Regions from separate parts of the Vibrio sp. 2134-1 genome, predicted to be linked through region 1. Evidence: predicted binding sites of a transcription regulator. Region 1 holds the regulator's gene; each other region holds the start of a gene.

Region 1 (3,191 bases):
AATGGCATCAATGGAAGGTCAAGAGACTGTCTTGCCTGCAACATTGAGTCCAGGTGTAGCGCTATAAGTTTTAATAATAGAGTCGCAACTATGCATTGCGGCTCACCTTGCCGGCGCATCATTTAGGTATGGGTTGTAGTGATCGTTGGCAGAACACGAAAAGTGAGCAAAGACTCGGAAAAGCGTGTTGACTGACTGGCATTTACCGTCACAGGTTGATGGTTGCTCGTTCATTATTCTGGACAACTTTTGTTGTGAACGAGCAGCCAACTTCCGCTTACCTTTAAACTCTACATCTCGTAACAAGGAGTCGTTATGACGCCCGATGTGTTATTTGAATCGCTATGGCAAGATTACATTCAACGTCTTTGCCCTTCGGCTGCTAAAGTGCATCAGCTGCTTCAAGAAGATGAGCCTCTGATTAATGATCATATAGCTTTACGTACCTTCAATATCGCGCCTCTTGGTATTGAAACTCTAGCTAAGCCATTTGTAGCTATTGGTTACAAGGCGTGTGGTGATTACATTTTCGAAAGCAAAAAGCTGGTTGCTAAGCACTATGAGCACCCAGATCCGAAGCAACCTAAAGTATTTATTAGTGAGCTAAAAGTTGAAGAGTGCTCGCCTGAGCTACAAGAGATTGTGAAAAATTTGGTGGCACAAATCGATGCTGACAAGCTGAAAGATAGCGCATTCTTACATGGTGGACGCTTGTGGGATTTAAGCTTTGCTGATTACCAAACGTTGGCTAAAGAAAGTGAGTACGCATCTTGGCTTGCGGCGCATGGTTACGGAGCAAACCACTTCACGGTGAGCGTTAACCAGCTCAATGAATATGAAGAAGTGAAGCAGGTAAACGATCATCTGCGTACCGCTGGGTTTACCATTAATGAAAATGGTGGTGAAGTGAAGGGCACTCCTGAGGTGTTGCTAGAGCAGTCATCGACCATGGCAGATAAAGTAGCGGTTCGTTTTAGCGAAGGCACTGAAATTATCCCTGGCGGGTTTTATGAATTTGCTAAGCGCTATCCGATGGAAAATGGTGATTTGTACCCAGGTTTCGTGGCCGCTTCAGCTGACAAAATCTTTGAAAGTACGAATGGCTAAGTTTTAGGGTTAACCTGTTAAGCTTACTCATTAGTGTTCGCTGCACCCTATCTCATTTGGTCATGAGTAAATAAAAAGCCACCAATGTTGCCATTGGTGGCTTTTATAATTTTGTTCGTGTCACTCTAGTTCGAGATTAACGAGTACCGTAAACCACGATGGTTTTACCGTGAGCAGAGATTAGGTTCTGCTCTTCTAGCATCTTCAAGATACGACCTACTGTCTCACGAGAACAGCCAACAATTTGACCGATTTCTTGACGAGTGATCTTGATTTGCATGCCGTCTGGGTGAGTCATTGCGTCTGGTTGTTTTGCAAGGTTCAGAAGCGTCTGAGCGATACGACCAGTTACGTCTAGGAACGCCAGGTCACCCACTTTTTGGCTAGTTACTTGAAGACGACGAGCCATCTGCGCAGAAAGACGCATTAGGATGTCTGGGTTTACTTGGATAAGCTGACGGAACTTCTTGAAAGAAATTTCAGCAACTTCACAAGGAGATTTAGCACGAACCCAAGCTGTGCGCTCTTGGTCTTCCTCGAATAGACCAAGTTCACCAATAAAGTCTCCTTGGTTTAGGTAAGAAAGGATCATCTCCTTACCTTCTTCGTCTTTGATAAGAACCGCAACAGAACCTTTAACGATGTAGTACAAAGTTTCTGCCTTTTCGCCCGCGTGAATTAGCGTGCTCTTTGAAGGGTACTTATGAATATGACAGTGTGAAAGAAACCACTCTAATGTTGGGTCGGTTTGAGGTTTACCTAGAACCATAATATCTCACTTCCTCTGCAGGGTACGCTTGCGCTATCCATATTTTAGCTAAGCCTGAATTAGGCCTACTAGAATAAGAGCACTTTTTATATGCTGCAAGCTCTCTTGTGTTTCGGTAAGAAATAGTATCCTTTTTCGAAAACGATTTCTTGATTTTAATCGTGCCATGATTGAGATTTTGTAAGCAAAACTGTGCACATGATCACGGTATGAAAAGTAAACATCTTCGCAGGCAGGTTTTTAGCCAATTTTCCCTGTTTCGATGAGCTGTTGTAGGATAGGCCGAACTATGAGCTCCATTGCAAAGCTCATCTTACCGCCGGGTACGACAATCGTGTTGTGGCGTGACATGAATGAGCCATCAATCATGGCCAGCAGATATGGGAAGTCGACATTCTTGATACCGCGTAGGCGAATCACCACAAAACTCTCATCCAAACTAGGGATGCCTTTTGCATTAAGTGGGTTGGAAGTATCAACGGTCGGTACGCGCTGGAAGTTGATGTGAGTACGAGAAAACTGCGGAGTGATATAGTTGAGGTAATCGTCCATGGATCGCACGATTGAGTCCATTACCGCTTCACGCGAATGGCCGCGATCGCGAGTGTCACGTACGAATTTTTGGATCCACTCTAAGTTCACAATCGGCACCATACCAATTAAGAAATCCACATGTTGAGCAACATTAACATCGCCATCGACCACGCCACCATGTAACCCTTCATAAAACAGCACGTCGCTGTTTTCGGGTAAGTCTTGCCACGGTGTAAACGTGCCTGGCATTTGATTGTAGGGAACCGCTTCGTCAAACGTGTGCAGATAACGGCGCACGCTGCCAGTACCATCATGCCCGAACTTACGGAAAAACTCTTCTAATCCCGGGAAGTCATTAGCTTGTGGGCCAAAGTAGCTAATGTGTCGACCTTGCTCGCGGGCTTTGCGAATTTCGATGTCCATTTCTGGGCGAGTAAAGCGATGGAAGCTATCGCCTTCAACCCATGCGGGTTTAACGTTCATCATATTGAACATTTTACGGAAGGCTTCAGATGTAGTGGTCGTGCCGGCACCGGACGAACCAGTAACCGCAATAATTGGGTGTTTAGCTGACATGACAAACCTTGTCGAAAATTACTTACCTGTAATGTGCAGTAGAGTTACTACTGCACGGTCGATATCCCACTATAGCACGTAACAATACCTTGTCATCGAGTGGGATACGGTAAAATGTGAAGGGTCTAAAATTTTGTTTTATGTTGAATATCGACGGTTTCGTGTAGCTCAGAGAACACGATAACCGCTTCACCTTTTTCCAATT
Region 2 (3,191 bases), on a different contig from region 1:
ATCTTGCTGGCGATAAAGTCTGTGTCCTTTTTCAGTTCGCTGAGGTTGGATCAAGTTGTATCTTCGTTGCCAAGCTCTCAGCGTAACTGGTTTTACACCCGTGATTTCTGCGACATCTCGGATCGCGTATAGTTTTTCTTCTGAACTACAAACCATAGCGTAATCTCATCTCCTGCGGATACGGTTCTAAAAACTTCTGTTTTGCTAAATACTCGTCTGGGTAAGTATTTAAGTAATGCTTAATCAATGTAAGTGGTGCTAGCAGAGGCAGCATTCCGATACGGTAGTCGTGAATCACTGTCGCTAACTCTTCTTTTTCTTCTTTAGTTAGTGAGCGTTTGAAGTACCCTTGTAAATGCATCAACACATTTGTGTTGTTTTTGCGGCTAGCCCGATTCGTTAACGCCTTCATAAGTCCTAAACGATACTCTTGGTAAAAGTCTTCAATTTCATAATTAGCGACATCAGCGACTAAGCGGCCAAGGGAGCGGTATGACTCTGGGTGGTGTGCCATTAACGTCAGTTTGTAGCGCGAATGAAAGTCGATGATTTTGCCACGAGTAGGCTCACCATCCATCGAGCCGTAAAAGTCATTTAGACAAAATACTCGAGTAATAAAATTTTCTTTCAATACAGGGTCGTTAAGTCTGCCATCCTCTTCAACAGGCAACCAAGGCATTTTTTGCATCAATGTTTGTGTATACAAGCCAACACCTTCTTTCGCAGCACTGTTCTTGCTGTAAACCTTGACTCGCTCCATGCCACAAGTTGGTGACTTGGCACAAACGATGTAACCACAAAGCTGCTCGCTTTGAAGTTCATCTACTTTATTGGCCGAGTAAGTGAGCATATTGTCGGTATGATCATTTTCTGGATTTTTGGTTTCAACCAATGCAACACGCTCTTCATTAGAAACAAGACGAATTGTTGGACGGGGTACTGGCATACCTACGCCGACTTCAGGGCATACCGAAACAAAGTCAAAATACGGGCTGAGCTCTTTAGTCACAAAGTTGCTCACCTTATGACCAGAGTCAAAACGCACTCGTTCACCCAAAACACACGAACTGATACCTACTTTGATTGAAGATTCCATGATGACGCATCCCTATACAAAAAGTTTTGTTGTATAACTTATAGCAAGCCTTTCCAGATTGTACAAGAAAATAAGTTGTACAATTTAATCGTTTTACTTCACTCGAAAGTATTTCGATCAACCAGCTGTCAGAAAAAAGTTTGGCCCAAAAACAAAGAATTTGTGCGCGCAATCGACAAACTGCTCAAAAGCAAATCGATTGCTCTTTTGATTTCAACAGATTTGGTTATCAATAGTAGTTGCAGTTTCTAAATGCGTGGTTTTTGTGACTAAGCTCTCAAGGGGCTACTGTACGTCCCGATATTATTGCCTCAACGAAAACGAACAAGTTCAACAGAATTGGTAATAGCGTTCTATAATAGAGGCGTTTTATCAAAACAAAACTTTGGAGAGCACTTATGGCAACCCCACACATTAACGCACAACCAGGTGATTTCGCTGAAACAGTTCTAATGCCAGGCGACCCGTTGCGCGCTAAATACATCGCTGAAACGTTCCTAGAAGATGTGAAACAAGTTTGTGACGTTCGCAACATGTTCGGCTTTACTGGCACTTACAAAGGCAAAAAAGTTTCTGTAATGGGCCACGGCATGGGTATCCCGTCTTGCTGTATCTACGTACACGAGCTAATCGCTGAATACGGCGTGAAAAACGTTATCCGTGTAGGTAGCTGTGGTGCAGTACGTGACGACGTGAAACTAATGGACGTTGTTATCGGTATGGGTGCTTCTACAGACTCTAAAGTTAACCGTATCCGTTTCAACAACCACGATTTCGCAGCAATCGCTGATTACGGTCTTCTAGAAGAAGCAGTTAACCAAGCGCGCGCTCAGGAAGTGCCTGTAAAAGTAGGTAACGTATTCTCTGCAGACCTGTTCTACACACCAGAAGCAGACATCTTCGAGAAGATGGAAAAACTAGGCATCCTAGGTGTAGACATGGAAGCGGCTGGTATCTACGGCGTAGCAGCTGACCTAGGCGCGAAAGCACTGACTATCCTGACAGTTTCTGACCACATCATCCGTGGTGAAAAACTAAGCTCAGAAGAGCGTCAGAAGTCGTTCAACGACATGATGAAAGTTGCACTAGAAACTGCAATCAACATCTAAGAACAAATAGTAAGTAATAATTTGCAGCCAGAGTTATGCTGGCTGCCCGAATTATCCCGAGGGGGCGATTGTGTCTAACGGCGAACTGCCAAAAGACGCAGATGGGTTACAACTCAACTTTTGTAAAACATTGGCGTGTGACAACTTTGGATTGAGTGATGCAAAGCGTTACGTTCTGCAACATGCGAACCCTAAGCGTCCGGCGATGGTATGCCGTGAATGTGGAGCTTTCCCCCCCTTACTTAATAATCGCGATGTCGTGAACGAACTTCATCGCCTGCGGCACGTCCACAGTGACGGGTTGCCTGCTTGCCGTAATGATGATTGCGACAACTTTGGACTTTCTGTCCACACTCACAAACACCTCTATCACGCTTTCGGTTACAGTGGCGATCGCCAACGTTACCGCTGTAAAGTGTGTCAAAGTACCTTTGTCGACAAGTGGTCTGGTGCCAACAAGAAGCTTCAGTTTCAAGAGAACTTGATGGGCTTGTTGTTTACGGGATATTCCGTACGAGAAATCTGCCGTAAGCTTAGTATTAACCCAAAAACCTTTTACGACCATGTTGACCATATAGCTAGCCGCTGCCGCCGCAAGCTTGCAACCATTGATGCGCGCTGGGTAAACCACGCAACGCATTATGAATTGGCCTCAAACTATATTGCATTGCAACCGAACAGCAATAACGGTGTGTATTGGATTGTTTCTGGCGAAGCGCATTCTGGCTATATTCTTTGCCAGCACGTCAATTATTCCGCTGATGAAGAGCCAATCGCAACGCTCGATCATAATCCTTACGATGAGGTGTCTCGTTTTGTTTCCCAGGAGTATGTAGCGGAAGCAAGTGAGCCGCTTGCGGAACCTTCTTATCACCTCAGAGAGCGAATTGACCAAAAATACCAAACAATTTTGGCTCGCGGTAACGTAGAAGACCCTCTTGGTAATCTATCTGTATTTCATTACCCTTCAAAAGGGGCATTAGTCC
Region 3 (3,191 bases), on a different contig from region 1:
TGATTTCTTTCGCTAGGTGGTAACCCGGTGCTGCTTTTGCTGCGAAGAACACAACGCGTGGCGTACACTCAAAACCTGGTTCATTAAGAATACGGTGGTACAGAGACAGTACGTGTAGCAAGTCTAGATGCTGACGTTTGTACTCGTGTAGACGCTTGATTTGAACATCGAAGATTGCATTAGTATCGAGCTCGATACCCATGTTCTCTTTCACCCAAGTTGCTAGGCGTTCTTTGTTCTCTTTCTTCACTGCCATGAATTCTTTTTGGAATGTCGCGTCAGTGGCGTACTTCGCAATACCTTCAAGTTGCTCTAGTTTCGCTGGCCATTCTGGGCCGACTTTCTCAGTGATAAGCTGAGACAGACCTGGGTTACAGAACTTCAACCAGCGACGTGGCGTAATACCGTTCGTTACGTTGTGTAGACGTGTCGGGTACATTTCGTGGAACTCTGGGAATAGGTCTTTCTTAACCAATTCAGAATGAAGTGCTGCTACACCGTTTACTGCGTAAGAGCCGATTACACATAGGTTTGCCATGCGAACCATGCGGTGGAAACCTTCTTCGATGATAGAAAGCTTCTGTTGCTTCGCGACATCACCCGGCCACATTGCACGTACGTCTTGTAGGAAGCGGTGGTTGATCTCGTAAATGATCTCCATATGACGTGGTAGCAGGTGCTGGATTAGCGACTCTGGCCATGTCTCTAGTGCTTCTGGAAGTAGCGTGTGGTTGGTGTACGCAAATGTCTTAGAGCTGATTTCCCAAGCCGCTTCCCAAGCTAAACCTTTTTCATCCATCAGGATGCGCATTAGTTCAGGAATCGCAATCGTTGGGTGCGTATCGTTAAGCTGGATAGTCTCTTGCTTAGGTAGATCCGCTAGCGAGTAGCCCGCAGCTTCGTGGCGACGTAGGATGTCACGTACAGACGCTGCTGAGTGGAAGTACTGCTGCATTAGACGCAGTGTTTTACCTTTCTCGTGGTTGTCGTTCGGGTAAAGCACTTTAGTGATGTTACCTGCGTCGATCAGTGCGTGCTGAGCTTCGAAGTAATCACCATTGTTAAAGCTTGCTAGTGAGAATGGTGCAATCGCCTGACATTCCCAAAGACGTAGCGGGTAAACCGTGTCTGATTCGTAACCCACAATTGGAAGATCCCAAGGCATTGCTCTTACTGTCATGCCTGGTACCCATTTGCGAACTTCTTTACCGTTCTCGTTAATCACTTCAACGTGACCGTAGAAACCGATCTCTTGCGCAAGTTCTGGACGCGCAATTTCCCAAGGGTAGCCTTCTACACCGCGCCAAGCGTCAGGTGCTTCTTGCTGGCGACCATCTTTGAATGACTGTTTAAATAGACCGTATTCGTAATGTAAACCATAGCCGACAGTTGGGAATTCTTGTGCCGCACATGAATCCATGAAACACGCAGCCAGACGACCAAGGCCACCATTACCCAATGATGGGTCGCGCTCTTCTTCTAGCAGATCAGTTAGGTTGTAACCCAGTTCAGCCATTGCTTCTGTTACTTGTTCGTACAGACCCATGCTGATTAGGTTGTTACCAGTCAAACGACCGATAAGGAATTCTAGCGAAAGGTAGTTAACGCTCTTCGCACTTTTAATGCGTGGATCTTCTTCTGTCGCAAGCAAATCTAGAGTAGTAAATTCAGCCAGAGCATGCCCCATTGCTAGGTACCATGCGCGGCTGTCTGCGTTTTCAATCGTATGAGCGTAAGTTACAGATAGGTGTTTCTTTACGCTTTCTTGGAACGACTTCTTGTCAAATTGTTTTTGTTGAGTAGGTTTCATTACGAAATTCTCACGTCTTTTGGTAATTCATCTGCCATACATCGTGCATTTACCTCTGTGAATAAACATCCTCCTAATTCTCATCCTTTGAAGGAGGAGGGCTGAGGGCGTAGAGGGGGTACCATTGCTAGGTTAGTGATCCAAATCTCAACAAAGTGAACTTTGCACCAGTTCTTAGTGATTTTGATCACAATGGAATGTGAGAAAGGTTAAAACCCGTTCATGACGCTTTTTATAGTCCACTCATCTGATGATGTGAAAATTGTAATATCGGTCACATTAACTCGGTCAGCGTAGAAGAACTTTTCGTAATCTATGTGCAACGCGATCTTAACGCTAACGAAACAAACGACATTTAAGTGACGACAATCACAAATAAAGGGCGTAGTTGATGGTAAATCCATCAACCCTTGAGAATTAGGAAGTGGATCAAAGTAACGAACATTTCTGATGTCGTAACATCCCTCTCAGCTCACAGGATTGTACGCTTTTTATACAAACTAGAATTAGGCGATGTGAGTTATTTCTAGTTTTCGCTAGCTTTTATATCTAAGTGACCGTATGGAATGGTTTTTCAGACGGACGCAAGCCCCAATAGTAGCGACATTATCCGGTATTCAAACAGTGTTTTTGATGCTGATGACATCATTCAGTAAGACGGCTTTCAAGGGGGCTTTACTAGAATGATCACGTTGCTGTCATTTGGGTATACATAAATAAGGACATAACTACTAATGTGGATTCCATCTAAGCTTACTCGACCAGGACGCCTGCACAATGCCATCGTGCGCCCACGAGTGTTGGACTTACTACAGCAAGCGCCTTACTACAAATTGGTTTTATTCCGATCCCCAGCAGGTTACGGAAAAACAACAATGGCAGCGCAGTGGCTATCCGATAAGCCAAACGTCGGTTGGTACAGCATTGATGACAGCGATAACGACGGCTTTCGCTTTGTAAACTATCTGCTTCAAGCATTAAACAAAGCCACCAACTTCAGTTGCGCTAACGCACAAAAACTGGCGGAAAAACGTCAGATCTCGTCTTTACGCTCCCTATTTAGCGAAGTATTCGCTGAAATGGCTGACTTTCATCAAGAATGCTACGTGGTGCTTGATGACTACCATTTAATCACGAATGATGAAATCCATGAATCCATGCGTTTCTTCTTAAAGCACATGCCAGACAACCTCACCGTTGTGGTAACCAGTCGTGCAGCGCCGCCTCTAGGCACTGCAAACTTACGTGTTCGTGATTTAATGATCGAAATTGGCAACGAGATGTTGGCGTTTGATACCGAAGAAACCACTCGCTTCTTTAACCAGCGTATCGCCGATGGTATTGATGAAGACATGGCGAACAGCCTAAGAACCTATGTTGA
Region 4 (3,191 bases), on a different contig from region 1:
TGGTGATAACCTAACGTATATCGCTCCAACAATGGTTAACTTAAACTTGGCGAAAGAGCGTTTCCCTGACGTTGATTTCCGTGCGACGCGTGAGCACTAATTTGCGCGGTTAGGGTAAGCCTTAACGCAAACTAGATTTTAAAACGCCCTTGGCTATAAACTTAGCCAAGGGCGTTTTTATATAAGGATAAGATATGAATTGGTTTAAACGTGGGCTAAAGCGTTACGACAACTGGTGTAAAGAGATGGGGTTAACTCCCGATCAGAAACGCAGTTGTGTCCCATATCGAAAAGACCCAGCCCATCAAACTGAAGAGAAGAGTGAAGCCCAACCATCCTCTGATTTTCTGCCCGCAGATACAGATAAAAAGCGTCAAGATGAAGCTCTTTGATACGCACTGCCACTTTGATTTTGATGTGTTTCAAGATGACTTTGCACATCAACTTGAGCTTGCTCAAACGCAAGGCGTCGCAAGAATTTTGATTCCTTCCGTCGGTCCGCAAAACTGGGCTCGTATTCAAACTTTGGCAGAGCAACATGCCAATTTGTATTATGCGCTCGGCTTTCATCCGTATTTTCTTGAAGATAACGTTGAGCAGCACCTTACAGAGCTAGAAGGCTATCTAAATCAAAAAGGGCAGCAGTGCGTGGCAATAGGAGAGTGTGGTTTAGATTTTGCCATTGATGTTGATCCACAGTTGCAAGAAAAGATACTTGAAGTTCAATTTGAGCTGGCTAGACGCTTCGAACTCCCAGTTATTTTACATAGCCGAAAAGCGCACAATCGCCTCATTCAAATGGTGAAAGCGGCGAATCTCCCTAGAGGTGGTGTGCTACACGCTTTTTCTGGGAGTTATCAGCAAGCCATGGAGTGGGTCAAATTAGGTTTTTTTATCGGTGTAGGAGGAACGATTACCTACCCAAGAGCCAAGAAAACACGCGACGCAATTCAAAAATTACCACTCGAAAACCTAGTAATCGAAACAGACGCACCAGATATGCCTATACTTGGATATCAAGGGGAGTCAAATCACCCAGCCAAACTCATTCACGTCTTTAATGAGCTCGTAGAGTTGCATAACGGCCGAAAGCAATCGATTGCCTCTCAACTGTGGAAAAATAGCAATTTTGCTTTCTCGATATGTGAATAAAATCTAAAGATGTGGTTTGAAATCGAAAACGTTTTCCTGCTTATTGTGAATTAACTCACAAAGCTGGTTGAATCAATCATGAATCTTATAGGAAAGTGTGAGGCTGGCATTACTTTAATTGATTCTGCATGAGTATAATTGTCCCCGCTTTATAGCTCCATTTTGTAACACGCCAATAAATAACTTATAAGGAAGTCATAAACTATGAGCCTGTTTATGAGCCTAATCGGTATGGTAGTGCTTCTTGCGATTGCAGTGGCATTTTCTAACAACCGAAAAGCTATCAACTTTAGAACTGTGGGTGGCGCATTCGCTATCCAATTCGCATTAGGTGCATTTGTTCTGTATGTACCTTGGGGCCGTGATCTACTAAACGGTTTCTCTTCAGGTGTTTCTAACGTTATCAACTACGGTAACGATGGTTCATCATTCCTGTTCGGTGGTCTTGTTTCTGACAAGATGTTCGAAGTATTCGGCGGCGGCGGTTTCATCTTCGCATTCCGTGTTCTTCCTACACTGATCTTCTTCTCTGCACTGATTTCAGTTCTTTACTACATTGGCGTTATGCAATGGGTTATCAAGATTCTTGGTGGCGCACTACAAAAAGCGCTAGGCACTTCGCGTGCGGAATCAATGTCAGCAGCAGCTAACATTTTCGTAGGTCAAACTGAGGCACCTCTAGTTGTTCGTCCATTCGTTCCAAAAATGACTCAATCAGAGCTATTCGCGGTAATGTGTGGTGGTCTAGCTTCTGTTGCTGGTGGTGTACTAGCTGGTTACGCATCTATGGGTGTTCCACTAGAGTACCTAGTTGCGGCATCATTCATGGCAGCACCAGGTGGTCTACTGTTCGCTAAAATCCTTCACCCTGAGACTGACCAGCCTCACGAAAGTATCGAAGAAGCGATGGACGGCGGTGACGACAAACCAGTTAACGTAATCGACGCAGCTGCGGGCGGTGCGGCTTCTGGTCTACAACTTGCGCTTAACGTAGGTGCAATGCTAATCGCATTCGTTGGTCTAATCGCGCTAATCAACGGTATGCTAGGTGGCATCGGTGGTTGGTTCGGCATGCCAGAACTAACACTAGAGCTAATCCTAGGTTACGCGTTCTCTCCACTAGCATTCCTAATCGGTGTTCCATGGGCAGAAGCTGTAACAGCTGGTTCATTCATCGGTCAGAAAATCGTAGTGAACGAATTCGTTGCTTACTTGAACTTCACACCATACCTAGGTGAAAACGCTCAAGTAATCGCGGCAACTGGTGAAGTAATGTCTGAGAAGACAACAGCTATCATCTCATTCGCACTATGTGGTTTCGCGAACCTTTCTTCTATCGCGATTCTACTTGGTGGTTTAGGTAGCCTTGCACCAAACCGTCGTAGTGACATCGCTCGCATGGGTGTTAAAGCAGTTCTTGCAGGTACGTTGTCTAACCTTATGGCAGCGACAATTGCAGGCTTCTGCTTAAGCCTTGCAGCACTATAATTAGAATCGGTTCTTAATATATAGACGCCGTTTTACATCATGCCCTGTAGCAAGAGATTGCTGCGGGGCATTTTTCGTTTTTCGGGCTCCAAAATTTCATCGGGTGTTTGCCTTAGTCGAGGTATTACGCAGTCAATGGAATAGGGGCTAGGAAATTTTGAGATACAAACCGTTTGCGCTCTATTTGGTGCTACAGTTTTGCGGTGAAACTCTATAATGTATTAATCACAGGATAGTGGTTAAGCTTGATTCTTAATCACGTAATGAATATTACATAATCGATGGGCAAATGAATTGCCCTGCAATATCAGATCTAATAGGCGTTTTGCTTTGTGATGTGATATTAAAGACACCGCAATCATAGATTGTTGTGCCATAGGCCAAACTGGTACTGTGCGGTGACAAGGATAGCAATTGGCATATGATAAATTTTCGCTGTATATGCCGAGTCTTCAGGGAACCAAGTCCGTTCATTAATAGACTGTTTAGCCATTTACTCACATTGTCTCGACTTGTTGATTATAGTTAAAGACGTGATGTAAGGCTGAGTA

Evidence for each region. Region 1 encodes CRP, which controls carbon source genes, mostly activating them, when cyclic AMP is high. Its sites were predicted from a motif close to TGTGANNNNNNTCACA; they were not measured.
Region 2: the regulator CRP is predicted to act here: its motif matches at 1,361-1,376, upstream of deoD (purine-nucleoside phosphorylase).
Region 3: the regulator CRP is predicted to act here: its motif matches at 2,074-2,089, upstream of R7R78_RS13195 (glycogen/starch/alpha-glucan phosphorylase).
Region 4: the regulator CRP is predicted to act here: its motif matches at 1,197-1,212, upstream of R7R78_RS12190 (NupC/NupG family nucleoside CNT transporter).

The regions. Positions count from the first base shown of each region.
Region 1 is NZ_JAWOUS010000025.1:29,879-33,069, forward strand. Features, by position in the region: gene astD (succinylglutamate-semialdehyde dehydrogenase) at 1-67, shown strand, start outside; gene R7R78_RS20835 (DUF1338 domain-containing protein) at 316-1,107, shown strand; gene crp (cAMP-activated global transcriptional regulator CRP) at 1,244-1,876, opposite strand; gene R7R78_RS20845 (phosphoribulokinase) at 2,117-2,986, opposite strand; gene R7R78_RS20850 (YheU family protein) at 3,112-3,191, opposite strand, start outside.
Region 2 is NZ_JAWOUS010000003.1:38,922-42,112, reverse strand. Features, by position in the region: gene R7R78_RS04835 (MerR family transcriptional regulator) at 1-156, opposite strand, end outside; gene R7R78_RS04830 (YbgA family protein) at 146-1,096, opposite strand; gene deoD (purine-nucleoside phosphorylase) at 1,495-2,205, shown strand; gene R7R78_RS04820 (hypothetical protein) at 2,276-3,191, shown strand, end outside.
Region 3 is NZ_JAWOUS010000010.1:113,977-117,167, forward strand. Features, by position in the region: gene R7R78_RS13195 (glycogen/starch/alpha-glucan phosphorylase) at 1-1,810, opposite strand, end outside; gene malT (HTH-type transcriptional regulator MalT) at 2,545-3,191, shown strand, end outside.
Region 4 is NZ_JAWOUS010000009.1:85,276-88,466, forward strand. Features, by position in the region: gene prfC (peptide chain release factor 3) at 1-100, shown strand, start outside; gene R7R78_RS12180 (DUF5363 family protein) at 195-392, shown strand; gene R7R78_RS12185 (TatD family hydrolase) at 379-1,152, shown strand; gene R7R78_RS12190 (NupC/NupG family nucleoside CNT transporter) at 1,357-2,640, shown strand; gene R7R78_RS12195 (hypothetical protein) at 2,999-3,133, opposite strand.